3 regions of the Bradyrhizobium tunisiense genome follow, and region 2 is predicted to be linked to each of the others. Evidence: predicted binding sites of a transcription regulator. Region 2 holds the regulator's gene; each other region holds the start of a gene.
The links. Region 2 encodes PhoB, which activates phosphate uptake and scavenging genes when phosphate is short. Its sites were predicted from a motif close to TGTCATNNANCTGTCAT; they were not measured.
Positions count from the first base shown of each region.

Region 1 (10,129 bases), on a different contig from region 2:
TTTTTAGCGTGCGCAAAGTATAAAAGTTTTCGCAACGCCGCCGAGGAGCTCGGGCTCACCTCCACCACGTTGATGCGGCGGATCGACCGGCTGGAAGAGAGCATCGGCTGCAAGCTGTTCCTGCGCGACCAGAGCGGGCTCACGCTCAGCGATGAAGGCACCGCGATGATCGCGGACGTGACGCATATGGAGCGTCATGCCTTCAACGTCTTCCGCCGCGCCTCGCGATCGTCCAACGACACCTCGGGCACCGTGCGTGTCGCGGTGACGGAGGGCCCCGGCAACTTCTGGATCCTGCCGCGACTGATCGACTTCCAGAAGACCTACCGCAGGATCACCGTCGATTTGCGCTGTGCGATGGAGCAGGCCGACGTCGCACGGCTTGAATCGGACATCGCGATCCAGCTCGAGCCGCCGACCAATCCCGACCTGATCGTCGCCAAGCTCGGCCGCCTGCACATCTATCCCTTCGTCTCCAAGGAGTACGAAAGCCTCTACGGCGTGCCGGCGTCGCTGGCCGAGCTGAAGGACCATCGCATCATCAAGCAGAGCGCCCCGCAGGTCGACGACGGCGCCTATGCCCGCGTGCTCGGACTGAAGTCGCTCGACGGCATCGTCGGGATCAAGACCAATTCCTCGGTCGGCGTGCTCTACGCCGTCGAGCGCGGTGCCGGCATCGGCTTTCTGCCGACGGTCTCGATCGCGCTCGGCGCGCCGCTTGTTGCCGTCGATCTCGGCGTGAGCCACCATGCCGATCTCTGGCTCACCTATCACAAGGAATTTCGAACCTCCGAGCGCCACAAGATCGTGGTCGACTGGCTGAAGAAGATCTTCGATCCCAAGACCTATCCGTGCTTCCGCGACGAGTTCATCCATCCGAATGCACTGGTGCCGATGATGACCGCCGCGCGCGAGGGGTTTGGATTGACGGGGTATGTCGCGGCGACGCCGGCTTAGAGCGTTTTCGAGCGACGCGGACACCGGTTCGCGTCAAGAAAACGCGTCAAAACAATAATCCAGGCGAGCTTCAGCTCACCATTTGTATTCGAAGCCGACCATGCCCTGGTGCGACGTCAGTTCGTTGCGGAACTTGCCGTCGTAATTGACGTAGAGCCGCGCCACGCTGGTCAGGTTGAGCGAAGCCGAGGCGCCGGCATCCGCGCCATAGCGGCTCTCGCCGATGCCGGGAACGACGATGCTCTGAGTTCCCAGGCTGACCTGGATCGATCCAAGGTCCTGGTGGAAATTGTCGACGAACTTGCCGTAGGCCGACAGGTCCAGGATTTTCTGATCGATGATGAAGTAGCGGCCGATCTCGGCCCCTATCATCACGCGCGCGCGAGAGAGCGCCGTCGAGCCGACGTTGAGCGGGTCGAGACCGCCGGCCTCCTGGAACGCCGCGCTGGTGGCACGCACATATTCCAGCGCGCCCTTGGGCACGATGCGCATCTGATCCTTGGTCCAGTAATAGCTGATCTCGGTCAGCGCGCCGTCGACCGCGGCGCGATATCCTGCGGTCGCAAGGCCAAGGCCAGTGTCGCGGCTGGAGCGGACCTTGCCGAAACCGTGCACCACGGCGAAGGCCCAGGTCCAGGGACCTTTGTCGACGGAGCCGCTGAAGCCGATCTGGGTCAGATCGAGTGTCGCCGACTGGAGCGCCAGCGGCACGTCGACGTCGGTGTGGCTCTGGTCGACCGAAAAGCCGAGATTGACGCCGGGCGCAACGCGCGCGCCAAAGCCGGCGACGCCGCCGAAAGTCCTGCGCTTGTCGCCGACGAAATCGCCTTGCGCATCCGTTCGCACCGAGATGCCGTAGCCCTCGAACCAGGTGCGATAGCGCGGATCTTCCGTCGCCGCCGATGCGCCGCCGCCGCCGGGATTGGTCCGGAACGCCCGATTGACGCCGCCGGATGCTTGGTTGCCGAGCCGCTCCAGGAAGTTGGAGCCGAGATTGAGCATGCTGTTGCCGGCCGACTGGTCGTAATTGATCGAGGTCGGCGACGGAATCGGTGTCGGCGACGGCGTGGGCGTCGGGGTCGGCGTGGGGGGCGTGGGGCTTTGCGCGAAGACTGGCGATGCGGCCGACATCGTCGCGACGATCGCAAACGCCATCGCGATCGCTGCCACGGCCCTGCCGACGCGGTCGAGCCCGATCATCTGCCGTGTTTCGGAGGGCTGCGAGGTGCAGCACATGACGACTCATCCCAAAGCGGAGGGCGCCCGCAAAAATACAACACGAGCGGCTCGCACATGCGGCGATTTGTGCTGAACTGCCACGGAGGGTCAACCGGTTGGCTCGTTGTCACTGCGCCTATTGCCCTCGATTGTGGTTCCGCGGCCACAGGTCGCAAATAGCAGGTGGTGGTCCCCCGCCCCCATCTTGAAAATTACGCGCAGCTTGCTAACGGGCGATTTTCATGTTGCAATATCGGCCACAATCGGAATTGGCCGCGCTGCTGTGTGTTTTGCGACATTGAGCCTCAAGACTCGAACAGACTTCCGGAAGCCCGTTTGTGGCGTGGCACGCGAAAAGCGGCCGCGTCTTTTTTATATCTAGTGGAGGAGACTAGCGATGCCGCAAAAGGGCACCGTCAAATGGTTCAACCCGACCAAGGGCTATGGGTTCATCAAGCCGAACGGCAGCGACAAGGACGTGTTCGTCCACATCTCCGCCGTCGAGCGTGCCGGACTCTCCACCCTCAATGAGAACCAGGTGGTTGAATACGACCTCGTGGAGAACCGCGGCAAAGCATCCGCGGAGAACCTCAAGGTCTCCTGATTTCTCTCAAGGCTGAGACGCGAGAGATCATGACGTTGCCCCCGGCTCTGCCGGGGGATTTTGTTTTGGAAAGACCGCCGCGAGGACAGCGCTTCAGCGCACCACCGGCGCAACCAGAAAATTCTCCGACGCCGCGCTTCCTTCCGTCCTGCACACATCGCCCTCGATCCGGACCTTGCCGGTCGCAAGCAGCCGCAACGCCTCGGGATAGATGCGGTGCTCGACTTCGAGGATGCGCTCGGACAGCGTGTCTCCCGTGTCGTGGTCGCTGACGGGCACCGCGCCCTGCATCACGATCGGGCCGGCATCGGTCTCGGGGATGACGAAGTGCACCGTCGCGCCGGATAGTTTGACGCCGGCGCGCAAGGCCTGGCCGTGCGGGTCGAGGCCGGGGAAGGATGGCAGCAGCGAGGGATGGATGTTGAGCATCCGCCCGTACCAGGCCCAGGTGAACTCGGCCGTGAACAGGCGCATGAAGCCGCCGAGACAAATCAGCTCGATGCCGTGCTGGTCGAGCGCCGCCTGCAGCAGCTTCTCGAAGCCGGCGCGGTCCTTGCCGAACGGCTTGCTCTCGATCACCAGCGTGTTCACGCCGGCCGCCTTGGCGCGCTCGAGCCCGAGCGCATCGGTCTTGTTCGAGATGACGAGCGAGATCTCGGCCGGAAAATCCGCAGCAGCGGCTGCCTTGATCAGCGCGGCCATGTTGGAGCCGCGGCCGGAGATCAGGATGGCGACGCGGCGCTTCATCACAGCGCCAGTCATTACAGTGCCATGTCGAGGTGGCCGTTATAGACGACGCGGTGCTCGCCGTCGGCCGGGATCACCGTGCCGAGCTGCACCACCGTCTCGCCGGCGTCGGTGAAGACCTCGATCACCTTGTCGACCTTGTCCGGTTCGACGATCGCGATCATGCCGATGCCGCAATTGAACGTGCGCAGCATCTCCAGCTCGGCGATGCCGGCCTGCGCCGCCAGCCATTTGAACACCGGCAGCACCGGCAGGCGCGCAAGGTCGATGCCGACGCCGAGGGTCTTCGGCAGCACGCGCGGAATGTTGTCGGTGAAGCCGCCGCCGGTGATGTGGGCGAGCCCCTTCACCGCGCCGGTCTCGCGGATCGCGCGCAGGCACGATTTGACGTAGAGCTTCGTCGGCGTCAGCAGCGCGCCGCCGAGCGTCATCACGGGCGCGAACGGCGCCTGCGCCTCGAAGCCGAGGCCGGATTGCTCCACAATCTTGCGCACCAGCGAGAAGCCGTTGGAATGCACGCCCGACGAAGCGAGGCCAATCACGGCATCGCCTGCGGCGATGTCCTTGCGCGGCAAGAGCGTACCCCGCTCCGCGGCGCCGACGGCAAAGCCGCCGAGATCGTAATCGCCATCCTTGTACAGGCCCGGCATCTCGGCGGTCTCGCCGCCGATCAGGGCGCAGCCGGATTCGCGGCAGCCCTCCGCGACGCCCGCGACGATCGCGGCCGTGGCCTCGGGGTCGAGCTTGCCGCAGGCGAAATAGTCGAGAAAGAACAGCGGCTCGGCGCCCTGCACCACGAGGTCGTTGACGCTCATGGCCACAAGGTCGATGCCGATCCCGCCGTGCAGCCCGGTCTCGATCGCGATCTTGACCTTGGTGCCGACGCCATCGGTCGCGGCGACCAGGACGGGATCCTTGAAACCGGCCGCCTTGAGGTCGAACAGGCCGCCGAATCCGCCGATCTCGGCGTCGGCGCCGGGCCGTGCGGTGGCGCGCACCATCGGCTTGATCAGGTCGACCAGGCGGTTGCCCGCATCGATATCGACGCCTGAATCGGCGTAAGTGAGGCCGTTTTTTCGGTCGGTCATGCCCGATTTCCAGTGGGTTTGCGGCTGGTTACGTCGAATTCCGGGGACGCGCAATGGCTCGCATGGCGCCCCGCCGTATACTATGTAGAGATATCAACCGGTTCAGCCTCCCGAGGGGCCGGATTCGAGGTCAGACCGGGTGCCGGGAAGCGCTTTCGTGAGTATTCCAAATATCATTACCCTGGGCCGCATCATGCTGGTCCCGATCATCGTCTGGGCCATCGTGTCGAGCCAAATGGAGGTGGCGTTTGCCGTCTTCCTGATCGCCGGTATCAGCGATGCCGTCGACGGTTTCCTGGCCAAGCGCTTCAACATGACGAGCGAGCTCGGTGCCCTGCTCGATCCGCTCGCGGACAAGGCGCTGCTGGTCTCGATCTACATGGCGCTGGGAATCTGGGGCGCAATTCCGCGCTGGATCGTGATCCTGGTGGTGTCGCGCGACATCATGATCGTCGCCGCCGTGATCGTATCCTGGCTGTTCGACCGGCCCGTCGAGATGAAGCCGTCGAAGGTGTCCAAGCTCAACACCGTGGTACAAGTGGCGTTCGCCGCCCTTGTACTGGCGGCGCTTGCCTTCGGCTTCAAGCCGGCTCCTTATGATATCATCCTGATGGGTCTCGTCACGGTCTTCACGCTCTCCTCGGTGTCGCTCTATCTGGTCGAGTGGCTGCGGCACATGAGTACGATCGAGGCCAAGTAGCACGATCGAAGCCAAATGAGAGGGGATGCGGCCCCGCAAAAGGCCAACTCCCGCTCGTTGAAGGCGAATCCTTTCCAACAAGCCGGCGCGCCGGCATGGAGCAAAGCAAGCGTGCCAGGCCGCGTCCATCCCCGACAATTGGCGTTTTCGCTTCCGCACGCGGAGAGCCTCAGCCGGGACAATTTCCTTGAAGGCCCCGCCAACGCGGCCGGTCTCGGCCTGATCGAGAGCTGGCCGGAATGGCCGAACCGGATCATGTGGCTCGCCGGTCCGGAAGGAAGCGGCAAGAGCCATCTCGCCGCGATCTGGGCCGAGGTATCAGGTGCCCGCTCGACCGCGGCCAACGCACTGACCGCCACAAGCGTTCCGGGCGCGCTCGCCACCGGCGCGCTGGTCGTCGAGGACCTCAGGGCCGGGGAATTCGACGAACGCGCCCTCTTCCACCTGATGAACCTTGCCCGCGAGGACGGCGTCTACGTTCTCTTCACCGGACGCGAGGGGCCGGCCTCGCTGGAGATCGAGCTGCGCGACCTGCGCTCGCGCCTGCGCGCCGTGCCCGTGGTCGCGTTGCTGCCGCCCGACGACCAGCTCTTCCGCGGCCTGATCGTCAAATTCTGCGCCGACCGCCAGCTCGCCGTGGACGAGAGCGTGGTCGGCTACCTCGCCACCCGCCTGGAGCGGTCTTCAGCCGCCGCCCGCCGGGCCGTGGAACTGCTCGACGGTGAAGCCCTGCGGCTCGGCCGCCCCGTCACAAGGGCGCTGGCCGCCGAACTCTTGCGGGACGCCTGATCGGTTGCGGGCTCCAGAGCGGCTTGACGCCGCGAAGCGGCGGAACATCAATGTCATCGAAACGTCATCGCGCTAACACATGCTTCCGCCGGTTTTGCGCGTAAGTCGCAAATTGGGGCGAACTGGATGGACCGACTTCTGATGGACTCTGCGCAAGCTATTGAAGTTAAAGAGAAAGAGCCTGAGGCCGAGGGCTTGCCGGCGATCGCCTCCAGCCCCGAGCGATTCATCAACCGCGAGCTCTCCTGGCTGCATTTCAACCGCCGCGTCCTGGAGGAATCGGTCAATCCCAGCCACCCGATGCTCGAGCGGGTGCGATTCCTGTCGATTTCAGCGAATAACCTCGACGAATTCTTCATGGTCCGGGTCGCCGGCATCAAGGCTCAGGTGCGCGAGGGCATTGCCGAACGCAGCCCCGACGGCCTGACCCCGTCCGAGCAGCTCGCGCTGATCAACCGCACCGTCTCCGAACTCGCCTCCGACCAGCAGGCGATCTGGCGCGACCTGCGCAGCACGCTGGCCGATGTCGGCATCGTGCTGGTCGAGGGCAAGGAAGTCACCAAGGCGGAGCGGACCTGGATCGAGGACTACTTCCTCAGCAACGTGTTCCCGCTGCTGACGCCGCTGGCGATCGATCCGGCCCACCCCTTCCCGTTCATCCCGAGCCTCGGCTTCACCATCGCGCTCCAGCTCACGCGCGCCGCCGACGGCAAGCAGATGAACGCGCTGATCCGCATGCCCGGCAAGATCGACCGCTTCATCCGCCTGCCGGCTGACGGCAAGGTCGTCCGGCTGATCTCGCTGGAGCAGGCGACCGCGCTGTTCATCAACCGCCTGTTTCCCGGCTACAACCTGCACGGCCAGGGCGCCTTCCGCATCATCCGCGACTCCGAGCTCGAAATCGAGGAAGAGGCGGAAGACCTCGTCCGCCTGTTCGAGACCGCGCTGAAGCGCCGCCGTCGCGGATCGGTGATCCGGCTCGAGATCGACGCCAAGATGCCGGAGGAGCTGCGCAGCTTCGTGCAACACGCGCTCTCGGCCGCCGACGACGAGGTGTTCCTGGTCGACGGCGTGCTCGCCATGAACGAGCTCTCGCAGCTCACCCGCCTCGACCGGCCAGATCTCGAATTCACGCCCTACGTGCCGCGCCACCCCGAGCGCGTGCGCGAGCACGGCGGCGACATCTTTGCCGCGATCCGGCAGAAGGACCTCGTCGTCCATCACCCCTACGAATCCTTCGACGTGGTGGTGCAGTTCCTGCAGCAGGCCACGCGCGATCCCGATGTCGTCGCGATCAAGCAGACGCTCTACCGCACCTCCAACAACTCCCCGATCGTGCGCGCGCTGGCGGAAGCCGCCGAGGCCGGCAAGTCCGTCACGGCCTTGATCGAATTGAAGGCGCGCTTCGACGAGGAAGCCAACATCCGCTGGGCACGCGACCTCGAACGCGCCGGCGTGCAGGTCGTCTATGGCTTCCTCGAGCTGAAGACTCACGCAAAGCTCTCGATGGTGGTGCGCCGCGAGGGCGGCAGCCTCACGACTTACGTCCACACCGGCACCGGCAACTATCACCCGGTCACCGCACGCATCTACACCGACCTCTCCTACTTCACCTCCGACCCGACCATCGGCCGCGATGCCGCGCGCGTGTTCAATTTCATCACCGGCTATGCCGCACCGAGCGATCTGGAAAAGATGGCGGTGTCGCCGTTGACCTTGCGCAAGCGCATCATCGAGCACATCCAGGGCGAGACCGCGCATGCGCGGCACGGTCGCCACGGCGCGGTCTGGATGAAGATGAATGCGCTGGTCGACCCCGATATCATCGACGCGCTCTACGAGGCCTCCCAGGCCGGCGTGCAGGTCGAGCTCGTGGTGCGCGGAATCTGTTGCCTGCGCCCCGGCATTCCCGGCCTGTCGGAGAACATCCGCGTCAAGTCGATCATCGGACGCTTCCTGGAACACGGCCGAATCTACTGCTTCGGCATGGGCCAGGGCCTGCCGAGCGCCAAAGCGGCTGTGTATATCTCGTCCGCCGACATGATGCCGCGCAACCTCGACCGCCGTGTCGAGGTGCTGTGTCCGCTGCAAAATCCGACGGTGCATCAGCAGGTTCTCGAACAGATCATGGTCGCCAACCTGAAGGACAATGAGCAGAGCTGGCAATTGTTGCCGGACGGGTCCTCAACGCGTATGAAGACCGCGAAGGGCGAGGAGCCCTTCAATGTCCACAACTACTTCATGACAAATCCGAGTCTGTCTGGCCGTGGAAAGTCGCTCAAGGAATCCTCGCCGCGTCGTCTCACGCGCCGGAACGAACGCCATCCATCCTGATCGGGGATTTCCGACGTGAAGAGGCCGCGCAAGCGCGGCTCGAGCGTCGCTGTCATCGACATCGGTTCCAACTCGGTCCGTCTCGTCGTCTACGAGGGGCTGACGCGTAGCCTCATTCCGATCTTCAACGAGAAGACGCTGTGCGGCCTCGGGCGCGAGGTGCAGAGCACCGGCCTGCTCGCCCCCGACGCCGTCGACAAGGCGCTGACTTCGCTGAAGCGATTCCGCGCATTGTGCCGCGTGATGCAGGTCGGACGCGTGTTCGCGATTGCCACCGCCGCCTGCCGCGACGCTTCCAACGGCCCCGATTTCATCGCCAAGGCCGAGCGCATCTGCGCCGTGAAGATCGAAATCCTGTCCGGTCCGCGCGAGGCGCGGCTGTCGGCGCTCGGCGTGATCTCGGGCATCCACCATCCCGACGGCATCGTCGGCGACCTCGGCGGCGGGTCGCTCGAATTGATCGACGTGCGCAAGAACAGCGTGCGCAGCGGCGTGACGCTGCCGCTCGGCGGGCTTGCGCTGCAGGATCTCGCGCACAAATCACTCAAGCGCGCCGACCGCATCGTGCGCGAGGCGCTCGACGGAGTGCCGCAGCTCGCCGCGGGCCGCGGCCGCACGTTCTACGCGGTCGGCGGCACCTGGCGCGCGCTCGCGCGCATTCACATCATCCAGAGCGGCTATCCGCTCCAGGTGATGCACGGTTATTCGATTTCCGCAGTTGAAGCGCTCGATTTCTCGCGTCGGCTCCGGCGCCTCGCGGCCGCGGACATGCTCGCGGACATCGAGAGCGTTGCGGACGCCCGCCGCCCGCTCCTCACCTATGCGGCGCTGGTGCTCGAGCACATCATCCGGGTGGCGAAGCCGAAGACGATCGTGTTCTCGACCTTCGGCGTGCGCGAGGGCCTGCTGCACGAGAAGCTGCCGGAGGCGGAACGCAACAAGGACGGCCTGACCTGCGCTGCCGAAGAGCTGAACCAGTTGCTGTCACGCTCGGCCAAGCACGCCCACGAGCTGATCGCATGGACCGACCGCCTTGCGCGCGTGGTGAAGCTGCGCGAGACCGAGGAGGATCGGCGGCTGCGCCACACCGCGTGCCTGCTGTCCGACATCGGCTGGCGCGTGCATCCCGATCATCGCGGCGAGCAGACGCTGAGCCTCGTCGTAAACGGCAATTTCGGCGCGATCACCCACACCGAGCGCGCGTTCGTCGGCCTGTCGGTGTTCTATCGCTATGCGGGCCTGAGCGAGGAAAACCAGCCGCCGGTCACCATGCAGGAGCTGCTGACGCCGGCGCAGCTCGAGCGCGCGCGCCTCCTGGGCGCTGCATTCCGCGTCGCGCATCTGATCTCGGCGGCGAGGCCTGGCGTCCTGCCGGCCACGCATTTCCGGAGCCTGGGACGCAAACTGATGCTGGTGTTCGAGCACCGCCTCGGCGACCTCGTCGCCGACCGCGTCGGCAGCCGCTTCCGTCAGCTCGCCCGCCTGATTGGCCGCGCGGGCTCGATCGTGCGGCGCTGACCGCAACTGTGCGTCCAAGCGAGCAGCTGGGGGACTTCAACCAGCAGCGGCCATCCGATCGCCGCTGACCTCTGGCGCGACGATGGCTTTCAGTCCACCGAGTTCGGAATCCGCAAGAACAAGCTGCCATCCGTAGGCACTGAGCACGTCCTGAACGATGGCGAGACCGAGGCC
Region 1 is NZ_JBHLEV010000002.1:578,779-588,907, reverse strand. Features, by position in the region: gene ACFDR6_RS10125 (LysR family transcriptional regulator) at 1-957, shown strand, start outside; gene ACFDR6_RS10120 (autotransporter outer membrane beta-barrel domain-containing protein) at 1,033-2,193, opposite strand; gene ACFDR6_RS10115 (cold-shock protein) at 2,573-2,779, shown strand; gene purN (phosphoribosylglycinamide formyltransferase) at 2,873-3,526, opposite strand; gene purM (phosphoribosylformylglycinamidine cyclo-ligase) at 3,541-4,614, opposite strand; gene ACFDR6_RS10100 (CDP-alcohol phosphatidyltransferase family protein) at 4,772-5,314, shown strand; gene ACFDR6_RS10095 (P-loop NTPase family protein) at 5,426-6,103, shown strand; gene ACFDR6_RS10090 (RNA degradosome polyphosphate kinase) at 6,245-8,437, shown strand; gene ppx (exopolyphosphatase) at 8,453-9,955, shown strand; gene ACFDR6_RS10080 (sensor histidine kinase) at 9,992-10,129, opposite strand, start outside.
Region 1: ACFDR6_RS10090 (RNA degradosome polyphosphate kinase) is a predicted target of PhoB. The motif match lies at 6,155-6,171, and genes of this name have one in related genera.

Region 2 (10,129 bases):
GGTGACGATGCCCTATCTCGTCTCGTTTCATCTGGGCTGGCTGATCGGCTCGCTGTTGCTGGGCTTTTGCATGGGCTGGATCTCCGTGGTCCAGCGCGGCAACGGCACCTCGAAGGTGACGGCGCGCTGGCTCGCCGCGCTTGCCGCCGCCCTGGTCGCGGCCTCGTTCGCCCGTGTCGTCCCTGGCCGCTTCGGCTACTGGCTCGACCTCGGCCTGATCATGTTCGCCTGCTATCTGGTCGGCTGCACCATCGGCGCCTGGCTGCGGGATCGGGTGGTGTCGCGCAGCATGCCGGTGGCCTGAGTCTTGAGCCCACGGGGATCGGGCCGGTGGAGGCCGGCGCGGCGGTCTGGCCGCTGCTGCCCTGCTGGTCAGCGCCCCGCGACCTTCGGGCGCATCGGAATATCCGTGAACAACGCCTGGGTCGCCACCCTCTTTCAACAGGCAGACGCCGTCCATAGATTGACGTCGGCTTAAGGCGTGACGGAACATTGTAAGGCGGAAATCATCAAACCTTCATGGCGCTTGCGCAGGATTGCCATGGAGATTCGACTTAAGTCCTGCCGTCGAAGGCGCCAAACCGTGCATCAGGAGCCCGCAACCCTGCCTAAAATATTGAATGCACGTGTTTTTGTTCGAATTGGCGAATTCCACTCGGCCCGAAAACGCGCTAGTGGAGGGGCAGGGGGCATGCGCGATGCCGGAGCCGGCGGCGAAGGTTCGTTGAGTGCCCGTGCGTCGTCCGCCCGTTCGCCGGCCACCCTGGTCGCTGAAGCGTTGTTCGAGGTCTAGATGCTGGAAGCCATACGCAGGGCGACGACGTTTCTGCGCCAGAAGCAAATCCTGCATAAGCTTGGAGTTGTGATCAGCGTCGCGGTCATCGGCATCGCTTGCTATGTGCTGTACCACATGCTGCGAGGCATCGATTTCAACGAGGTCCTCGAAGCGATCAAGAGCACCGAGCCGAGCCAGATCGCGATGGCGGCGCTGTTCGTCGCCGCGGGCTATTTCACCCTGACCTTCTACGACCTGTTCGCCACGCGCGCGATCGGCCACGCCCATGTGCCCTACCGCATCAACGCGCTCGCGGCCTTCACCAGCTATTCGATCGGCCACAATGTCGGTGCATCGGTCTTCACCGGCGGGGCGGTGCGCTACCGCATCTATTCGGCCTACGGGCTGAATGCGATCGACGTCGCAAAGATCTGCTTCCTCGCCGGCCTGACCTTCTGGCTCGGCAACGCCGCCGTGCTCGGCCTCGGCATCGCCTATCATCCAGAGGCCGCGGCCTCGATCGACCAGCTTCCGCCGTGGCTGAACCGGACGCTGGCGCTGACGATCATCGTGGGGCTGATCGGCTATGTGGTCTGGGTCTGGACCCGGCCGCGCGTGGTCGGCCGCGGGCCCTGGACCGTGGTGCTGCCGGGCGGCCCCCTGACGCTGCTCCAGATCGCGATCGGCATCATCGATCTCGGCTTCTGCGCGCTCGCGATGTATGTCCTGGTCCCGGACGAGCCCAATCTCGGCTTCGTCGTGGTCGCGGTGATCTTCGTCTCGGCGACGCTGCTCGGGTTCGCCAGCCATTCGCCCGGCGGGCTCGGGGTGTTCGACGCCGCCATGCTGGTCGGCCTCTGGCAGATGGACCGCGAGGAGCTTCTGGGCGGCATGCTGCTGTTCCGCGTCCTCTATTATCTGGCCCCCTTCATCCTATCTGTAATCTTGCTGACGTTTCGCGAAGTTATGATCGGCGCACGATCGAAGCGCCTGCAGCAGGCGGCGCTCAAGCTCGACCCCGGTCCGGCGCGTGAAGCCGCCTATGTGAGAGAGCGCAGCGACGGCGGTGCCTGACGGCGCCAAGCTTTGGGACCAGCCTCCAGGAGAAGTCCGCCCCGATGGCGATCGACGCCCCATCTTCTCCCTCCGCCCGGCCCTGGTCCGACCGGCTCCGGCACTCGACCATCATCCTGATCGCTGCGGCGCTGGCGCTGTCCGTCGTCGTCTCCCTCGGCGAATTGACGGCACTGCACGCCGCGATCGTGTTCCTCTGCATCGCCGCCGCTGCACTGATCCCGTGGCGTCTGCATGATCCTGCAGCTTCGCGCGACGACGTCAGGCGCACCAACCCGGTCGAGAGCGCGGCGGTGGCTGCGGTCGTCGCCGGCATGCCGGATCCGGCGGTCCTGCTCGACCGCGCCGGCCGCGTCATCCACCTCAATGCCGCGGCCGCCCAGCTCGCGCCGGCGCTGCGCCGGAACGAGCTCGCCCAGTTCGCGCTGCGCTCGCCGGAGATCATCACCGCGCTGCGCGAAGCGATCGCGACCACCGAGCCGCGGCGCGCGACCTATCTCGATCACGTCCCGGTGGATCGCTGGATGGAGCTCATGATCACGCCGGTGCCGGTGCCGACCAGCTTCGGCGGCGCCGACAAATGCATGCTGATGACCTTTCACGACCAGACGCCGCTGCGCCGGGTCGAGGAGATGCGTGCCGACTTCGTCGCCAATGCCAGCCACGAGCTGCGCACGCCGCTCGCTGCGCTGTCGGGCTTCATCGACACCCTCCAGGGCCAGGCCAAGGACGATCCCAAGGCGCGCGAGCGCTTCCTCGGCATCATGCACAACCAGGCCACCCGGATGGCCCGCCTGATCGACGATCTATTGTCGCTGTCGCGGGTCGAGCTGTCGGCTCACGTCCGGCCCGACACCCTGGTCGACCTGCTGCCGATCATCCGTCAGGTCGCCGACGGGCTCGAGCCGCTGGCGCGCGAGCGGCAGGTCGAGGTCGAGATCCATTTGCCCGATAGCCCGGTGATGATCGCGGGTGACCGCGAGGAGCTGCTCCGCCTGTTCGAGAATTTGATCGAGAACGCCCTCAAATACGGCGCCTCCGGCGGACGCGTCATCGTGTCGCTGACCTCGGGCGCGGCCGCTGACGGAACTCAGGAAATCCGGATCCTGGTTCGCGATTTCGGCCCCGGCATCGCGCCCGAGCACCTGCCGCGGCTGACCGAGCGGTTCTACCGGGTCGATATCGGCGACAGTCGCTCGCAAGGCGGGACCGGGCTCGGATTATCGCTGGTGAAACATATTCTTAACCGTCACCGCGGCCGGCTTTTGATCGAGAGCGTGCCCCGGCAGGGCGCCACTTTCAGCGCCTGTTTTCCCCAACCGAAGCCTCCGGCGCAGGTCTGAAAATCAAGCGATATCAACTGCTTGATCCTGTCATCCGACTGTCACGAAACCTTCGTAAAAGCACAGCCGACCGCTCCTAAAGGGGGCGGCGTGGGGAGCGCGATCGGGCGCGGATGGCGCTTCGCTCCCCTGTATGGAGACCAGCATGAATTTCCTCAAAACGATCGTTGCAGCCGGCTTGGTCGCCGCGTCGGCGACGGCGGCCTTTGCCGCCGACATCACCGGTGCAGGTGCGACGTTCCCGTTCCCGCTCTATTCCAAATGGGCTGACGCCTACAAGAAAGAGACCGGCAATGGTCTGAACTACCAGTCGATTGGCTCAGGCGGCGGCATCAAGCAGATCCAGGCCAAGACCGTGACCTTCGGCGCCAGCGATATGCCCCTCAAGCCTGAGCAACTCGAGAAGGACGGCATGATTCAATGGCCGCAGGCGATGGGTGCATTGGTGCCCGTCCTGAATCTCGAGGGAATCAAGCCGGGCGAGCTGGTCTTCTCCGGCGAGCTGCTGGGCGACATCTACCTGGGCAAGGTCAAGACGTGGAATGACCCGGCGATCGCCAAGCTCAATCCCAATGTGAAGCTCCCCTCGGATGCCATCACCGTCGTGCGCCGGTCGGACGGCTCCGGCACGACGTTCATCTGGACCGATTTTCTTTCGAAATCCAATGCCGAGTGGAAGACGAAGGCCGGTGCCGGTACTGCGGTCGAGTGGCCGACGGGTGTTGGCGCCAAAGGCAATGAAGGCGTCGCAGGCAATGTCAGCCAGACCAAGAACTCGATCGGTTACGTCGAGTATGCCTATGCCAAGCAGAACAAGCTGACCTACGGCGCAATGATCAACAAGGCTGGCAAGACCGTGCAGCCGACCGTCGGGGCCTTCCAGGCTGCGGCTGCCAACGCTGATTGGGCTGGATCCAAGAACTACTATGTGATCCTGACCGACCAGCCGGGCGAAGCATCGTGGCCGATTACCGGCGCGACCTTCATCCTGATGCACAAGGATGCGACCGACAAGGCGGCGTCCCAGGAGGCCATCAAGTTCTTCAAGTGGGCCTTCGAGAAGGGCGACAAGATGGCCGAAGAGCTGGACTACATCCCGATGCCCGACACGGTCGTGAAGCAGATCGAGAAGACCTGGGCTGCCGAGATCAAGAGCTAACGCGCTCTTGTCCCGGGCACGGCCCGGGACCCTAAGAGACCTGCGCTCCGGATCTGCATCGCGTCGCATCCGGGGCGCAAGACCAGCAACAAGACCGACAGCAAGCGTATATAAAACGGGCACAGGGGATCGGCGTGGCAGAGATGGCCGTTCAGAGCGATGTAATCGACGATGCCGGACCGTATGACCGCGCCAAGGCCTTGAGCGCGTTCAAGCTCGGCGACGTCACTTTCTACTGGATCACGCGGCTGAGCGCGATCTCGGTGCTGTTGATCCTCGGCGGCATCATCATTTCGCTGGTCGTCGGGGCGTTCCCGGCGATGAAGGAATACGGCGTGTCGTTCCTGTGGACGCAGCGCTGGGCGCCGTCGGCCGATCCGCCCGTGCTCGGCGCGCTCGGGCCGATGTACGGCACGCTCGTCACCTCCTTCATCGCGATGCTGATCGCCATTCCGGTCGGTCTCGGCATTGCGATCTTTCTCACCGAGCTCTGTCCGCAATGGCTGCGCCGGCCGATCGGCATGGCGGTCGAGCTGCTCGCCGGAATTCCCTCGATCATCTACGGCATGTGGGGCTTCTTCGTGCTGGGCCCGTTCCTGGCCAACAGCTTCCAGCCCTTCATGATCAGCGTCTTCGACGGCGTTCCCGTCCTCGGGGCGATCTTCGCAGGTCCCCCGTCCTATCTCAGCACGTTCAACGCCGCGCTGATCCTCGCCATCATGGTGCTGCCCTTCATCACCTCGATCTCGGTCGACGTGTTCAAGACGGTGCCGCCGGTGCTGAAGGAAGCCGCCTACGGCGTCGGCTGCACCACCTGGGAAGTCGTTCGCAGCGTGGTGATCCCCTACACCCGGGTCGGCATCATCGGCGGCGTCATGCTGGCGCTGGGCCGCGCGCTCGGCGAGACCATGGCCGTGACGTTCATCATCGGCAATTCGTTCCGCATCTCCTCGTCGATCTTCGCGCCCGGCACCACGATCTCGGCGGCGATCGCCTCCGAGTTCGCCGAGAGCGACGGCCTACACCAGTCCGGCCTGATCCTGCTCGGCCTGTTGCTGTTCGTGTTGACGTTCTTCGTGCTGGCCGCAGCGCGGCTGATGCTGATGCGGCTGGACAAGAAAGCGGGGAACTGACGTCATGGCCCTCAATCCGATCTATTCGCGCCGCCGCCGCAAGGACATCGTCATCCGCGGGCTCTGCATCGCCGCGGCCGCCTTCGGCGTCACCTGGCTCGCGCTGATCCTGATCACGCTGCTCTACAACGGCCTGGCTGGCCTGAACCTCCAGGTCTTCACCGCCGACACGCCGCCGCCCGGCTCGACCGAAGGCGGCCTGCGCAACGCCATCGTCGGCTCGATCATCATGACCGTGCTCGGCGTCGGCATCGGCGCGCCGCTCGGCCTGTTCGCCGGCACCTATCTTGCCGAGTACGGCCGCAACGACAGGCTGACTTCGGTGATCCGCTTCATCAACGACATCCTCTTGTCGGCGCCCTCGATCATCATCGGCCTGTTCATCTATGGCACGGTGGTGGTGCCGATGCGCGGCTTCTCGGCGCTCGCGGGAGCGCTGGCACTCGCGGTCATCGTCATCCCGGTCGTGGTGCGCACCACGGAGGACATGCTGCTGCTGGTGCCGAATCCGTTGCGCGAAGCCGCCAGCGCATTGGGCCTCCCGCGTTCGCTGGTGATCAAGCGCATCGCCTATCGCGCGGCACGCGCGGGCCTCATCACCGGCGTGCTGCTCGCCACCGCCCGCGTCGCCGGCGAGACCGCGCCGCTGCTGTTCACCGCGCTGTCGAACCAGTTCTTCAGCCTCGGCCTGGACAAGACGATGGCCAACCTGCCGGTCACCATCAACAATTTCGTCCAGAGCCCCTACGCCTATTGGAAGCAGCTCGCCTGGAGCGGCGCGCTGCTGATCACCCTGACCGTGCTTGCCCTGAACATTGGCGCGCGCATCATCGGCGCCGAGAGGACTGCAAAATGAGTGAAATGTCTGTTTCCGTGAGCGCGCCGACCGTTCATCCCGGCTCGCAGCCGCTGCCCGAGGCACCCGCCAAGGTCACCGCGCGCAACCTCAACTTCTACTACGGCGAGCACCACGCGCTGAAGAACATCAATCTGGCGCTCGGCACCAACCGCGTCACGGCCTTCATTGGCCCGTCCGGTTGCGGCAAGTCGACCCTGCTGCGCATCTTCAACCGGATGTATGATCTCTATCCGGGCCAGCGCGCCACCGGCCAGCTGATGCTCGACCAGACCAACATCCTCGACCCCCGGCTCGACCTCAATCTGCTGCGCGCCCGGGTCGGCATGGTGTTCCAGAAGCCGACGCCGTTCCCGATGACGATCTACGAGAACATCGCCTTCGGCATCCGTCTCTACGAGAAGATCTCGAAGTCCGAGATGGACGGCCGCGTCGAGAAGGCGCTGCGCGGCGGCGCGCTGTGGAACGAGGTCAAGGACAAGCTCAACGCCTCCGGCCTGTCGCTCTCCGGCGGCCAGCAGCAGCGCCTGTGCATTGCCCGCACCGTCGCGGTGCGGCCCGAGGTGATCCTGTTCGACGAGCCCTGCTCGGCGCTGGACCCGATCTCGACCGCCAAGGTCGAGGAGCTGATCCAGGAGCTGTCCGAGAACTACACGATCGCAATCGTCACCCACAACATGCAGCAGGCGGCGCGCGTCTCCGACAAGACCGCCTTCATGTATCTCGGCGAGCTGATCGAGTTCGACGACACCAGCAAGATCTTCACGTCGCCGACCGACCGGCGCACGCAGGATTACATCACCGGCCGGTTCGGCTGAGGAGACGGGACATGGGTACTGAACATACCGCAAAGGCTTTCGACACCGACCTCCAGGAGCTCACCCGACTGGTCGCCGAGATGGGCGGCATCGCCGAGCGCATGATCGTCGAATCCGTCGACGCGCTGATCCGCCGCGACGTCGCGCTCGGCCAGCGCGTCGTCACCATCGACACCGAACTCGACGCGCTGCAGAAGAAGATCGAGGAGCGCGCCGTGCTCACCATCGCCCGCCGTCAGCCGATGGCGGTCGATCTGCGCGAGATCGTCGGCGCCATGCGCGTTGCGACCGACCTCGAGCGCATCGGCGACCTCGCCAAGAACATGGGCAAGCGCGTCGCCGCGCTGGAGACGGATTTCCATCCGCTGAAACTGTTCCGCGGCCTGGAGCACATGACCGACCTCGTTCAGCAGCAGGTCAAGTCGGTGCTGGACGCCTACGCCGCGCACGATCTGCCGGCGGCGATGGCGGTGTGGAAGGGCGACGAGGAAGTCGACGCGATCTGCACCTCGCTGTTCCGCGAGCTCCTCACCTACATGATGGAGGATCCGCGCAACATCTCGTTCTGCATCCATCTGATGTTCTGCGCCAAGAACATCGAGCGGATCGGCGACCACGCCACCAACATCGCCGAGACCGTGTTCTACATGATCGAGGGCCAGGCGATCACCGACAAGCGGCCGAAGGGGGACATGACCAACTTCGCCACGACGATCCCGAATAGCTGAAGACCTCAAGGAGCGACGACACCATGGGCGCACGCATTATGGTGGTTGAGGACGAGGAAGCTCTCACCGAGCTTCTTCGCTACAACCTCGAAGGCGACGGCTATGACGTCGAGACGGTCATGCGCGGCGACGACGCCGACACCCGCCTCAAGGAGCACATTCCCGACCTGATCGTGCTCGACTGGATGCTGCCCGGCCTGTCGGGCATCGAGCTGTGCCGCCGCCTGCGCACCCGTCCCGAGACCAAGCAACTGCCGATCATCATGCTCACCGCGCGCGGCGAGGAGAGCGAGCGCGTACGTGGCCTTGCGACCGGCGCCGACGACTACATCGTGAAGCCGTTCTCCGTGCCGGAGCTCCTGGCGCGCGTGAAGGGCCTCCTGCGGCGCGCCAGTCCCGAGCGGCTAGCCACCGTGCTCGCCTATGGCGACATCGAGCTCGACCGCGACAAGCGCCGCGTGGCGCGCTCGGGCCGGCCGATCGATCTCGGACCGACCGAATACCGGCTGCTGGAGTTCTTCCTGGAGCATCCCGGCCGCGTGTTCTCGCGCGAGCAGCTGCTCGACAGCGTCTGGGGCCGCGACATCTACATCGACGAGCGCACCGTCGACGTCCATATCGGCCGCCTGCGCAAGCTGCTCAATCTCGGCCGCGAGCAGGACCCGATCCGCACCGTCCGCGGCGCGGGCTATGCGCTCGATGATCGCTTCGCGAAGGCGGAGCAGACGTAAGGGGTTCTGGGAAATTCTGGCGACACACTCAGTGTCGTCCCGGACAAGCGAAGCGCTGATCCGGGACCCATAACCACAGGGCGTGGTTTGGCGAAGACTCGGAGTGACCGTCTAGCGCAACATCTGCGCCCTGTGGTTATGGCTCCCCGCGTTCGCGGGGACGACACCGAGTTGGTTGAGGCGCCGTCGCGCTACGGCAGCCGTCGTTGCAGTCAGCAAATCAGCTAACTTACCGCGTGCTCGGCTTGGCCGGTGCACGACGGCGGTCCGCTGCGGGCTGATACGCCACGCGCGAGTGCTGGGCGCAATAGGGCAGGCCGGAGAGCGCCTTGCCGCCGCAGAAGAAGAAATCCGGGCTCGAGGGATCGCCGACCGGCCAGTGGCAGGTCGCCTCGTTCAGCTCCAGCAGCGACAGCCGCTGGCTCATCGGCACCACGTTGTCGTAGGTGACCGGTTCGGCCTCCACTTCGACCTCGAAGGCCTGCGCCAGCGCGGTGTTGCCGCGCGCAATGGGGCGGGTCACCCGCATCATGTGCTGCGCGGGACGCGCCTTGCGCGGCCGGGGTGCTGCCGATGAAGGGCTTTTGGCACGGCCGGACAGACCGAGCCTGTGCACTTTGCCGATCACGGCATTGCGGGTCACATTGCCGAGCTCTGCTGCGATCTGGCTGGCCGAAAGTCCGGCCTCCCAGAGCTTTTTCAGCTGCTCGACGCGATCATCGGACCAGGTCAAAACCGTCATTGCACCCTTTCCCTCGCTGCCGGCCAACCATCCTGGGGCCTTGCAGCGAATGCCTAAGCCTTCAAAAACCCGTGTCGTCAGAATCCCTTAAGGCTCGCCGGGCGCGCCACTGACGCCCGAACGTTTACGCCGGTACATGAGGACTCTTGGGATCAGAACCGCTGCACGAGATGTCGTATCTGACAATCCAAACGCTACAATATGGCGTGACTCCCGCGCAAGAGTCCGCCGACTCGCTTCCACATGTTCCGTGGTGAAAACCCGCGAAACCGGCACCGCAAGACTACGGATTCAGCGTTTCCCGAGGCTTTCCCAGCGGCATTGACACCCGTCTTGCCAGGCATAAGATAGTTGCGCGTGCCGCCCTTAAAAGGCGGCACGTTTCGTTTTCCGGGCCGGTCGATGGTGCGTTGCCCAATGCGCGCGTCACACCGTCCGCAACATTCAAGTGGCCGTCATGACTAACAGCGCAGCGCCGCATTTGCTCCCCGTTTTCGCCAGGGCCGACCTCGGTTTCGAACGCGGCGAAGGCTGCTGGCTGATCGCGACCAATGGCGAGCGCTATCTCGATTTCACCTCGGGCGTCGCCGTGAATGCGCTCGGCCATTGCCACCCGCATCTAACCAAGGCGCTGCAGGAGCAGGCGACGAAGCTGTGGCACATGTCGAACTTGTTCCAGAGCCCGGACGGCGAGAAGCTCGCCGTGCGCCTGTGCAACGAGAGCTTCGCGGACTTCGTGTTCTTCTGCAATTCCGGCGCCGAAGCGCTGG
Region 2 is NZ_JBHLEV010000001.1:841,889-852,017, reverse strand. Features, by position in the region: gene ACFDR6_RS04090 (OmpA family protein) at 1-5, shown strand, start outside; gene ACFDR6_RS04085 (hypothetical protein) at 8-304, shown strand; gene ACFDR6_RS04080 (lysylphosphatidylglycerol synthase domain-containing protein) at 794-1,849, shown strand; gene ACFDR6_RS04075 (ATP-binding protein) at 1,894-3,192, shown strand; gene pstS (phosphate ABC transporter substrate-binding protein PstS) at 3,338-4,351, shown strand; gene pstC (phosphate ABC transporter permease subunit PstC) at 4,495-5,484, shown strand; gene pstA (phosphate ABC transporter permease PstA) at 5,489-6,340, shown strand; gene pstB (phosphate ABC transporter ATP-binding protein PstB) at 6,337-7,158, shown strand; gene phoU (phosphate signaling complex protein PhoU) at 7,170-7,886, shown strand; gene phoB (phosphate regulon transcriptional regulator PhoB) at 7,910-8,617, shown strand; gene ACFDR6_RS04040 (GcrA family cell cycle regulator) at 8,847-9,359, opposite strand; gene ACFDR6_RS04035 (aspartate aminotransferase family protein) at 9,817-10,129, shown strand, end outside.

Region 3 (10,129 bases), on a different contig from region 2:
TCCTCGATGCCTGCCGCAACAATCCGTTCCCCGAGGTCAACGACGCCGGCCGCGGCCTGGCCATCGTCGATGCGCCGAACGGCTCGATCGTCGGCTACTCGACCGCGCCCGGCGCCGAGGCGCTCGACGGCACTGGCAGCCACAGCCCCTACACGCAGGCCTTTCTGAACGTCGCGCGCGAGCCCAACGTGCCGATCGAGCAGCTGTTCAAGCGCGTACGCCTGCAGGTGAACCAGACCACCAGCGGCGCGCAGATCCCGTGGGAGAGCTCCTCGCTCACGAGCGACTTCACTTTCTTCGGTGACACCGCCGTCGCCGCCAACCGCGCGCCGGTGAAAGCGCCCGTGGTGCAGATGGCGGCAAACCTGCCGAGCCGCTCGACGCGCCAGGCCTATGACTACGTCGTGTCCGAGGGCCGGCCGGAATACTATCAGGAGTTCATCCGGATGTATCCGCACGACCCGCTGTGTGACCACGTCCGCTGGCTGCTCAACAACATCCTGCTCTCGCAGGCCTGGCACAAGGCGGTTCTCGTGAACTCGCCCGTGGCGTACAAGAGCTTCTACGACAGCTACGGCAACAGCCCCTATGCGCAAATCGCGCTGAAGCTGCAGGCGCAGCCGAAGCAGATCCCCTTGATGCAGGCGACCAAGTTCCTGGCGCCGCAGAACATTGCCCCGACCTTCAAGATCGGCAATCTCGGTCAGCCGAAATACATGCCGATGCAGCAGGGTAATGGTGGACCGCAAATGGGCGGCAACCTGCCTCTCGTGCAGAAGCCTATCGACGGCAAACTCGGCAATGGCGGCCCGATCGTCAATTTGCCGGCGGGCAACAACAACCAGCAGAACCAGCCGAACGGCACACCGTCGCAGACCCCGGGCAAGATCGTCACCCTGCCCGCGCCGGCCAACACGACCAGCACCAAGGACGGCGGCAAGATCGTGACCTTGCCTGCGACCAACACCACGCCCAATGGTAATAACGGCAGGCCCGGCAAGATCGTGACAATGCCGGTGAACGTCGGCAAGCCTGGCCCGAACATCGAGTCGAAGCCGGTCAACGTTCAGACGCAGAACCGCCCGATCCGCATCAACGATGGCGTGAAGATCACCAACAATCCGGTGAGCAAGGTGCAGGGGCAGAACAACGTGCAGAACCACCGTCCGCAGATCAACACGATGCCGAGCCGCATGGTCAGCAGCAGCAACAACAACTTCCGGCAGTCGATGAACCAGGCGCCGAGCATGGGCGGCGGCAACCGTCGCGGCGGCTTCATGCGCTGATCGTGCGAACGGCGCACACAACAGAGGGGCAGAGCAGCGACGCTCTGCCCCCTTCTTGATCTCAGATCCCAACGTCGTCATTCCGGGATGCGCCGAAAGGCGCAGGCCCGGAATCCATTGCGCGGCAGAGTCGGTCGAAAAAGGGATTCCGGGCTCTCGCTTCGCGAGCCCCGGAATGACGGCTAAGCCACCAGCTCCGCGAACAAATCCGCATCGACATTGCCGCCGGAGAGCACGATGACGACGTTCTTGCCGGCGACGTCGAGACGTCCCGCAAGCAGCGCGGCAAGACCGACCGCGCCGCCGGGCTCCACCACGAGCTTCAGCTCGCGATAGGCGAACGCCACGGCCGCACCGACTTCCTTGTCCGACGCAGTGACGCCGCGCGCGAGCAGCTTGCTGTTGATCGCAAACGTCATCTCGCCGGGGATCAGCGCCATCAGCGCATCGCAGATGGTGCGGCCCGCGGGCGCGTGCGGCTCACGATGGCCGGCGGTCAATGACAGGCCGTGGTCGTCGAAGGCTTCGGGCTCGGCCACCACGATTTCCGCGCGCGGATAACGCGCCTTGATCGCGGTCGCAACGCCCGCGATCAGGCCCCCGCCGGAGGCCGGCGCCACCACGATGTCGGGGCTGAGGCCGAGCGTTGCCATGTCTTCCGCGATCTCGCGGCCCGCGGTGCCCTGCCCCGCGATCACGAAGGGATCGTCGTAAGGCCTGACGAGCGTCGCGCCGCGCTTCTCGGCGATACCGCGCGAGATGGCTTCGCGGTCGTCCTTGTCGCGGTCGTACAGCACGACCTCGGCGCCGTAGGATTTGGTCCGTTCGCGCTTCGACAGCGGCGCGTCCGCAGGCATCACGATGGTCGCCTGCATATCGAGGATCTTGGCCGCCGCCGCCACGCCCTGGGCGTGGTTGCCGGAGGAGAACGCGACGACGCCGCCGGCGCGCTTGTCTGGCGGAATCGAGAACACCTTGTTGAAGGCGCCGCGGAACTTGAAGGAGCCGGTGCGCTGGAGCATCTCCGGCTTCAGGAACACCTTCGCACCGACGCGCTCGTTGAGCACGGGAAAGGACAACAGCGGAGTGCGGATGGCATAGGGTGCGATCACGCGCGCCGCGGCATCGATGTCGGCGGGGCCGATCGGGAGCAGCTGTTCGGTCATGGCGGAATGTTATCGCGGCCAATGAGGCCCGGGCAAGACACCTCCGCGAGAGGATTTTGAGCGGTCAGGCGACGAAGCGGGGCTGTTCCGCACCATTCCGGCCGGGCAGCACGGCTCCCACCGCCCTGATGCCGTCGACGAAAGCCCTCGCCGAGGCTTCCCAGGTGTAATTGGCAGCGAACGCGACACAGTCCTGCCGGGAGACATCGAGCGCCGCGAAACAGGCGTTGCGCAGGTCGTGATCCAGGGCCCCGACCGGGGCATCGCCGATCACGTCGCGCGGGCCCTTCACCGGGAAGGCCGCAACCGGCAGGCCGCTTGCCAGCGCCTCCAGCAGGACCAGGCCGAACGTGTCGGTCTTGCTCGGGAACACGAAGACGTCAGCCGCAGCATAGATTTCCGCCAACGCCTCGCCATGCTTCTCGCCGAGGAAGATCGCATCGGGATAGGCCTCTTCCAAGGCCACGCGCGCCGGCCCGTCGCCGACGATCACCTTGGTGCCGGGCAGATCGAGCCCGAGAAAGGCCTCGAGATTCTTCTCCACCGCCACGCGCCCGACCGACAGGAACACTGGCGCCGGCAGGCAGAGATCGATGGCGCGGGGATGGAACACATCGGTGTCGACCCCGCGGGGCCACAGCACGACATTGTCGAAGCCGCGCTCGGTCAGTTCGCGGGCGAGCGCAGGCGTGGCTGCCATCACGGCGCGGCTGGCGCTGTGGAAACGGCGCAGCGCTCGCCAGATCAGCGAGCCCGGAACCGGCACGCGGGCGCGGACATATTCGGGAAAGCGGGTGTGGAAGCTGGTCGTGAACGGCAGCCTCCGCTGGCGGCAATAGCGGCGGACCATCAGGCCGATCGGCCCTTCCGTCGCGATGTGGATGCTGTCGGGCCGCGCTTCCTCGATCAGCTCCGCGATCCGCGCCGGGCGCGGCATCGCCAGCCGCACGTCGCGATAGCTCGGCATCGCAAAGGTGCGGAAGGATTGCGGCGTCAGGAACGCGAACTCGACGCCGAGGCTTTTGCCGGCGTCGGCGAGCTTGGTCAGCGTCCGAACCACACCGTTGACTTGCGGGTGCCAGGCGTCGGTCGCGACCAGGATGCGCATCAGGCTGCCCTTATCATGCGGCTCTTGCCGCGACCTGCGGGACGGCTGCCGGCTTCTGCAAATGATCCGCCCAGGTGATGATCTCGAAATGGCCGTCGTCGTGCTCGACCAGCGCGGTGCAGCTCTCGACCCAGTCGCCGCAGTTCATGTAGCGGATGCCGGCCTCGTCGCGGATCACGGCGTAGTGGATGTGGCCGCAGATCACGCCGTCGGCGTCGTGACGCCGCGCCTCTGCGGCCAGCGCCTGCTCGAACGCCCCGATATAGTTGACGGCGTTCTTGACCTTCTGCTTGGCCCAATGCGACAGCGACCAATAGCGCACGCCGAACAGGCGGCGGAAGAAGTTGACGAAGCGATTCATCTGGATCGCGAAGTCGTAGGCCTTGTCGCCCAGATGAGCGAGCCAGCGCGCGTTCTGCACCACGAGATCGAAGATGTCGCCGTGGATGACGAGATAACGCTTGCCGTCCGCGCCGGTGTGGACGGTGTTCTCGACCACGTCGATGCCGCCGAAATGCGTGCCGTAGTAATTGCGCAGGAACTCGTCGTGATTGCCGGGGATGTAGACGACCTTGGCGCCCTTGCGCGCCTTGCGCAGCAGCTTCTGGACGAGGTCATTGTGCGATTGCGGCCAGTGCCAGCTCGATTTCAGCGCCCAACCGTCGACGATGTCGCCGACGAGATAGATGGTATCGGCATCGTGGTAGCGCAGGAAGTCGAGCAGAAGATCGGCTTGAGAACCGCGGGCTCCGAGATGAACGTCGGAGATGAACAACGTGCGAAAGCGCCGCTCCGGGCTCTCGTCACTCACATCGTAACTTCCCATGCGCCAGCCTGTAACAATGTCCCGTGACAGGGGGATGACTGATTGAACCCTTGAGGCACCTTCAAATACGAATCACGCCTTGCCTCGCCCTCCCCGCGAATATCAGTCGCATGCGACAATCTGGCGACATGGCGCGGCAGGCGGGGTGCCCTTGAGCGCGGGCGGGGTCCTCAGGACGAGGACCGAATGCGCGGCAGCAGTTTCGATGGGCGCGGCGCTGCTAGCCTCATCCTGAGGAGACAGCGAAGCGGTCGTCTCGAAGGACGAGGCGTGCGCTCACGCGTTGCCCTGCGTCAGTAGAACTTGTGGAAATGATGGATCGGGCCGTGGCCGTGGCCGACGCTGAAGCGGTCGGCTGCGCCGATCGCGGCGCTGATCCAGGCCTTGGCGTTGCGCACCGCGCTTTCCAGATCTTCGCCTTTGGCAAGGCCCGCCGCGACCGCCGACGACAGCGAGCAGCCGGTGCCATGCGTGTTGCGGGTCGCAACGCGGGGCGCGGCGAGCGCGATCGTGGTGTCGGCATCGATGAGATAGTCGGTGCTCTCCGCGCCCTCGCCGTGCCCGCCCTTGATCAGGACCGCACGGGAGCCGAGCGCCAGCAGGCGTCGCCCCTGCTTTTCGATCTCAGCCTCGCTGGCCGCGATCGGCTCATCGAGCAGAGCCGCGGCCTCCGGCAGATTGGGCGTGATCACGGACGCCAGCGGCATCAGCCCGGTGCGCAGAGCGTCGACGGCTTCGGACGCGAGCAGGCGGTCCCCCGATGTCGCCACCATCACGGGGTCGAGCACCACATGCCGCGGCTTCCAGCGCGAAAGCGCCGCCGCGATCGCATCGATGCTGGCGACCTGGGCCACCATGCCGATCTTCACGGCACCGACCTCGAGATCGGCGAACACCGCGTCGATCTGCGCGGTGACGAAGTCGGCAGGCACGGCGTGAATGCCGGTGACGCCGCGCGTGTTCTGCGCCGTCAGTGCCGTGATGGCGGAAGCGCCATAGACACCGAGGGCGGCAAAGGTCTTCAGGTCGGCCTGGATGCCGGCGCCGCCGCTCGAATCGGAGCCGGCGATGGTGAGTGCGACCGGGGTCGTCATCGCCGGACACGTCTGCTGGATACGAACACCGCCATGGCCTGTCCTAGCGCGACCGCGGAGTACCGGCAAGCGCGCCGGGCCGCGGCCGACCGTGATTCGCGATATCGTGGCACGCACGCCGAATCAGGCGGATGTTGCGGGCCACGCCCCGCAATGGCGCGGGCTTGAAAATGCAACCGCGCCGGACCCTTGGTATAGTCGCGAACCTGCTTCGCCGATGAGTGAGACGTCAGGTGGTGGAACCATTCACCGATGCTGCGGGCCGGCCCGGCCCGCAAGCTGCCTGGAACGGAATCTTGGGGTGGAACGATGTGGGCCTTTTTCGAACGTCTCCTCGACTCGTCCATGCTTTCGCCGCACGGCATCTGCCTGTTATGGGAGCCTCAGCTGATCTGGCTCCACGTCGTTGCCGACGCCTGCATTGCCGCCGCCTATTTCTCGATCCCGTTTGCCCTCGCCATTCTCGTCACCAAGCGGCGCGACCTCAAATTCGGCTGGGTCTACTGGGCATTCGCGGTCTTCATCATGGCCTGCGGCCTGACCCATGTGCTGTCGATTTATACGCTCTGGGTTCCGATCTACGGCATCGAGGGCATCGTCAAGGCGGCCACGGCGGTCGCGTCCGTCTTCACCGCCGCCGCGCTTTGGCCGCTGCTTCCGAAGATCCTGACAATTCCCTCTCCATTCGAACTGCGGCAAGTCCAGGCCGCGCTCGAGGAAGAGGAGATCAAGAGCCGGGACGCGACGCTTCTGCTGCAGCAGGTCAGCGATGCCCAACGCGCGATGCGCGACAGCGTGGCGCGACTCACCGCGATCGTCGAGACTGCAGTCGACGGCGTCATCCTTTTCGACGCGCAGGATCGCATCCTGCTGTTCAATCCGGCCTGCGAGCGCCTGTTCGGCTACTCTGCCGAGGAGGTGATGGGCTGGAACGTCAGCATGCTGATGCCCGAGGCGGACGCGTCGTCCGACAATGCCACGCGGCATTTCGCCACCGGCGGCGAATCTGTCGGCCTGCGCAAGGATGGATCGACCTTCCCGATGGACCTGTCGGTGGGTCAGGCGCAGCAGGACGGCGAATTGATCTTCGTCGGCATCGTCCACGACCTGACTGCGCGCAAGCTGACCGAGCAGCAGCTCCAGCAGGCGCAGAAGATGGAGACGGTCGGCCAGCTCTCCGGAGGCATCGCGCACGACTTCAACAATCTGCTCACCGTCATCATCGGCAATGCCGAGCACTTGAGCGAGCAGCTCAAGGCTCGGCCGGATCTGCGGCGCTTTGCCGACGACATCTGCCAGTCGGGCGAACGGGGCGCCGAGCTGACGCAACGGCTGCTCGCATTCAGCCGCCGCCAGTTGCTGCAGCCTCAGCTGATCGATTGCCGCGGCCTGCTCGATTCCATGTTCAAGCTGCTCAAGCGCACCTTGCGCGAAGACATCGAGATCAGGACGAGCACCGGCCCCGGCACGATCGTGGCGTTTGCCGATCGCGCCCAGCTCGAATCCGCCGTGCTCAACCTCGCGCTCAACGCGCAGGACGCCATGCCGGCAGGAGGACATTTGACGCTGAGCACGGAGCTGACCGAGATCGACGACGACTATAGCGCCCTTCACCCCGAAGTCGCAGCCGGCGCTTACGCGTTGATCTCGGTCACCGACGACGGCGAAGGCATGACCCCTGACGTCATGGCACGCGCCTTCGAGCCGTTCTTCACCACCAAGGAAGTGGGCAAGGGCTCGGGTCTCGGCCTCAGCATGGTCTATGGCTTCGCCAAGCAATCGGGCGGCCACATCTCGATCTACAGCGAGATCGGCCTCGGGACCACGGTCCGAATCTATCTGCCGCGCGCGGACACCGGACAATCGCAGGCCGACCCGTCCGATGGCGAGGACGCGGCGCCGCGAGGATACGAGACGATCCTGATCGCCGAAGACGATCCGTTCGTCCGCTCCTCCGTCGTTCGCAGGGTGGAAGCTCTCGGATATCGTGTCGTTGCCGCAGTCAACGGCAAGGAGGCCTTGCAGCAGTTGCACACCGATCCCAGCATCGACATGCTGTTCACTGATATCGTGATGCCGGGCGGCATGAACGGCTGGGAGCTCTCCGATCAGGCGCGGCGGATTCGTCCCGGTCTGCCGGTCCTGTTCACCTCGGGCTACGCATTGGAGACCCTGGTGGAGCAGGGCCGCGCGCCCGCACAGGCGATCGTGCTGACCAAGCCCTATCGCAAGATCGAGCTCGCCCAGCGGCTCAGGGACGCGTTCGCCGCGGCGGCCATGACGCCCTGAACGCCCGAGCGGAATCTGGCGGCCGGCAAGTTCGCTTGCTAAATCATGCCGGTTTTGGCCTATTAGCCGCCAGATACGCTTTCGGAGTGCCCGCGATGGTTCCTTTTTTCGTCCAGATCAAATGCAAGCTCGGCCAGTCCTATACGGTCGCCAATGCGCTTGCCGAAGCCGAGATCGCGTCCGAGATCTACTCCACGGCCGGCCAATACGACCTCCTCGTGAAGTTCTACGTCGACAAGGATACCGACATCGGCCATTTCGTGAACGAGAAGGTGCAGGTGCTGCCGGGCATCCAGGACACCCTCACCATCATCACCTTCAAGGCGTTCGGCGCCAGCTGATCATGCGCCGAACGACGGCCGAAGCGCGTTGACGATCAATCCAAATCTCATCGCGCTTGAGGTTGTTGTTGACGCATGATCTTTCCCGAAAACCGCTTCGCACTTTTCCGGATCATGCTTTAGCCGCCTTCCTTGCGCTTGGGCGGTGTCGGTCCCTGCACTGGCGGCAGCGACTTCAGATACGCGGCCATCGCGGCGCGGTCTTCCGCGGTCAGTTGCGCCAGATTCTTGATCACCGGCCGCATCGCACCCGAAGCGCTGTCGCCCTCGGGCATGTCGCCGGTCTCGAGAAAATCCGCGATATCCTTCTCGCTCCAGCTGCCGATGCCCTGCTGCGTGATGTTAGGCACCCAGCCCTGCCCTTCCGGATTGGGACCACCGGCAAAGCGCTGGCCGGCGATGATTCCGCCGAGCGCATTGCGCGGGCTATGGCATTCGGCGCAATGGCCGAAAGCGTTCACCAGATAGGCGCCACGATTCCATTGCGGCGAGCGCGCGGCGTCCGCCACGAACGGCGCGGTGTCCATGAACAGCAACTTCCAGATGCCGACATTGCGGCGGATGTTGAACGGAAACGGCAGCGCGTGGTCGTGAACTCTGCCGGACACCGATGGAAGCGTCTTCAGGTAGGCAAAGAGATCGCGGACGTCGTCGGTGCTGGCGAGATGATAGGACGTGTAGGGAAATGCGGGGAAATAGTGCGTGCCCGCGGGCGAGATGCCGCGCATCACGGCGTTGACGAAATCGGCCTCGCTCCAGCGGCCGATTCCGTCGGCCGGATCGGGGGAAATGTTGGGGGCGTAGAACGTTCCGAACGGCGAACCCAGCGCCAGCCCGCCGCCGAGCCGCAGGCGATCGGGCTGATTGGGGGTGGCATGACAGGACGAGCAGCCGCCGGCGTTGAACAGTTCCTGCCCGTTGGCGAGATCGGGGCTACGGGTCGGCGCCGGCAAGGCCAGCGCGGCCGGGGCGGTCGCCCACCAATAGAGGGCGAACGCCGCGGCAGCGGCGATCAGGGCGGCAAGAAGCGTTCGTCGCAGCATTCGATCATTCCATCGTGAAAGCGCGAACTTAAGGGTCATGCCGCGCCCGATCCAACCACGAATATTTTAGGCGGTCCGGCTGTAATGCCGGAATAAACCGCATGCCGCACTGTTTGAAGAGCAATCAGGCCTCAACAGGGAGAGACCCATGACCAAAGCCTTTTTTGCCACACTGGCACTTGGAGCTGCCGTTGCGTTCGCCGCCCCGGCCAGCGCGGAGAAACTGAAGGCAACGCTCGACGGCAAGTCCGAGGTGCCGGCAACGACCACTAGCGCCACCGGAACCGCCGATCTGGACTATGACGCCGCCAGCAAGAAGTTATCCTGGACCGTCACCTATTCAGGACTGTCCGGCCCCGCCACGGCCGCGCATTTCCATGGGCCCGCCGAAGCCGGCAAGAATGCCGGCGTTGCCGTCCCCATCCCCAACGCGGCTTCGAGCCCCGTCAAGGGCGAAGCGACGCTCACCGACGCGCAAGCCGCAGATCTGCTCGGCGGCAAGCTCTACATCAACATCCACACCGCGGCCAATCCGGGCGGCGAGATCCGCGGTCAGGTCATGAAGTAGGCCTCAACGCTGCTGCGTCGCGCGAAGGCCGGACGCCGGAGGGGTGTCCGGCCTTTTCGATTCCGACGGTGTCCTAAGCCGCATTCAGCGCCTGCGTGAGATCGGCGATCAGGTCCGACGGGTTCTCGATGCCGATCGACAGACGGATCGTGGAATCGAGCACGCCGATCTTCCGGCGGATGTCGGCGGGAACGCCGGAATGGGTCATGGTTGCAGGCAGGCTCGCAAGCGACTCGGTGCCACCGAGACTCACCGCCAGCTTGAGGATCTGCAGCGCGTTGAGAAATTTGACGGCTGCCTCCTTGCCGCCGACGATGTCGAACGAGAAGGTGGATCCCGCCCCCAGGCACTGCCGCGCGAATGCACGCCCGGCCGGCGACGACGCCTCGTGATGACCGAGATAGTGGA
Region 3 is NZ_JBHLEV010000007.1:265,732-275,860, reverse strand. Features, by position in the region: gene ACFDR6_RS27660 (caspase family protein) at 1-1,286, shown strand, start outside; gene ACFDR6_RS27655 (threonine/serine dehydratase family protein) at 1,469-2,452, opposite strand; gene ACFDR6_RS27650 (glycosyltransferase family 4 protein) at 2,517-3,560, opposite strand; gene ACFDR6_RS27645 (UDP-2,3-diacylglucosamine diphosphatase) at 3,574-4,386, opposite strand; gene thiD (bifunctional hydroxymethylpyrimidine kinase/phosphomethylpyrimidine kinase) at 4,680-5,480, opposite strand; gene ACFDR6_RS27635 (PAS domain S-box protein) at 5,826-7,769, shown strand; gene ACFDR6_RS27630 (Lrp/AsnC ligand binding domain-containing protein) at 7,865-8,110, shown strand; gene ACFDR6_RS27625 (c-type cytochrome) at 8,230-9,153, opposite strand; gene ACFDR6_RS27620 (CHRD domain-containing protein) at 9,302-9,721, shown strand; gene ACFDR6_RS27615 (cystathionine gamma-synthase family protein) at 9,795-10,129, opposite strand, start outside.
Region 3: ACFDR6_RS27645 (UDP-2,3-diacylglucosamine diphosphatase) is a predicted target of PhoB. The motif match lies at 4,410-4,426, and genes of this name have one in related genera.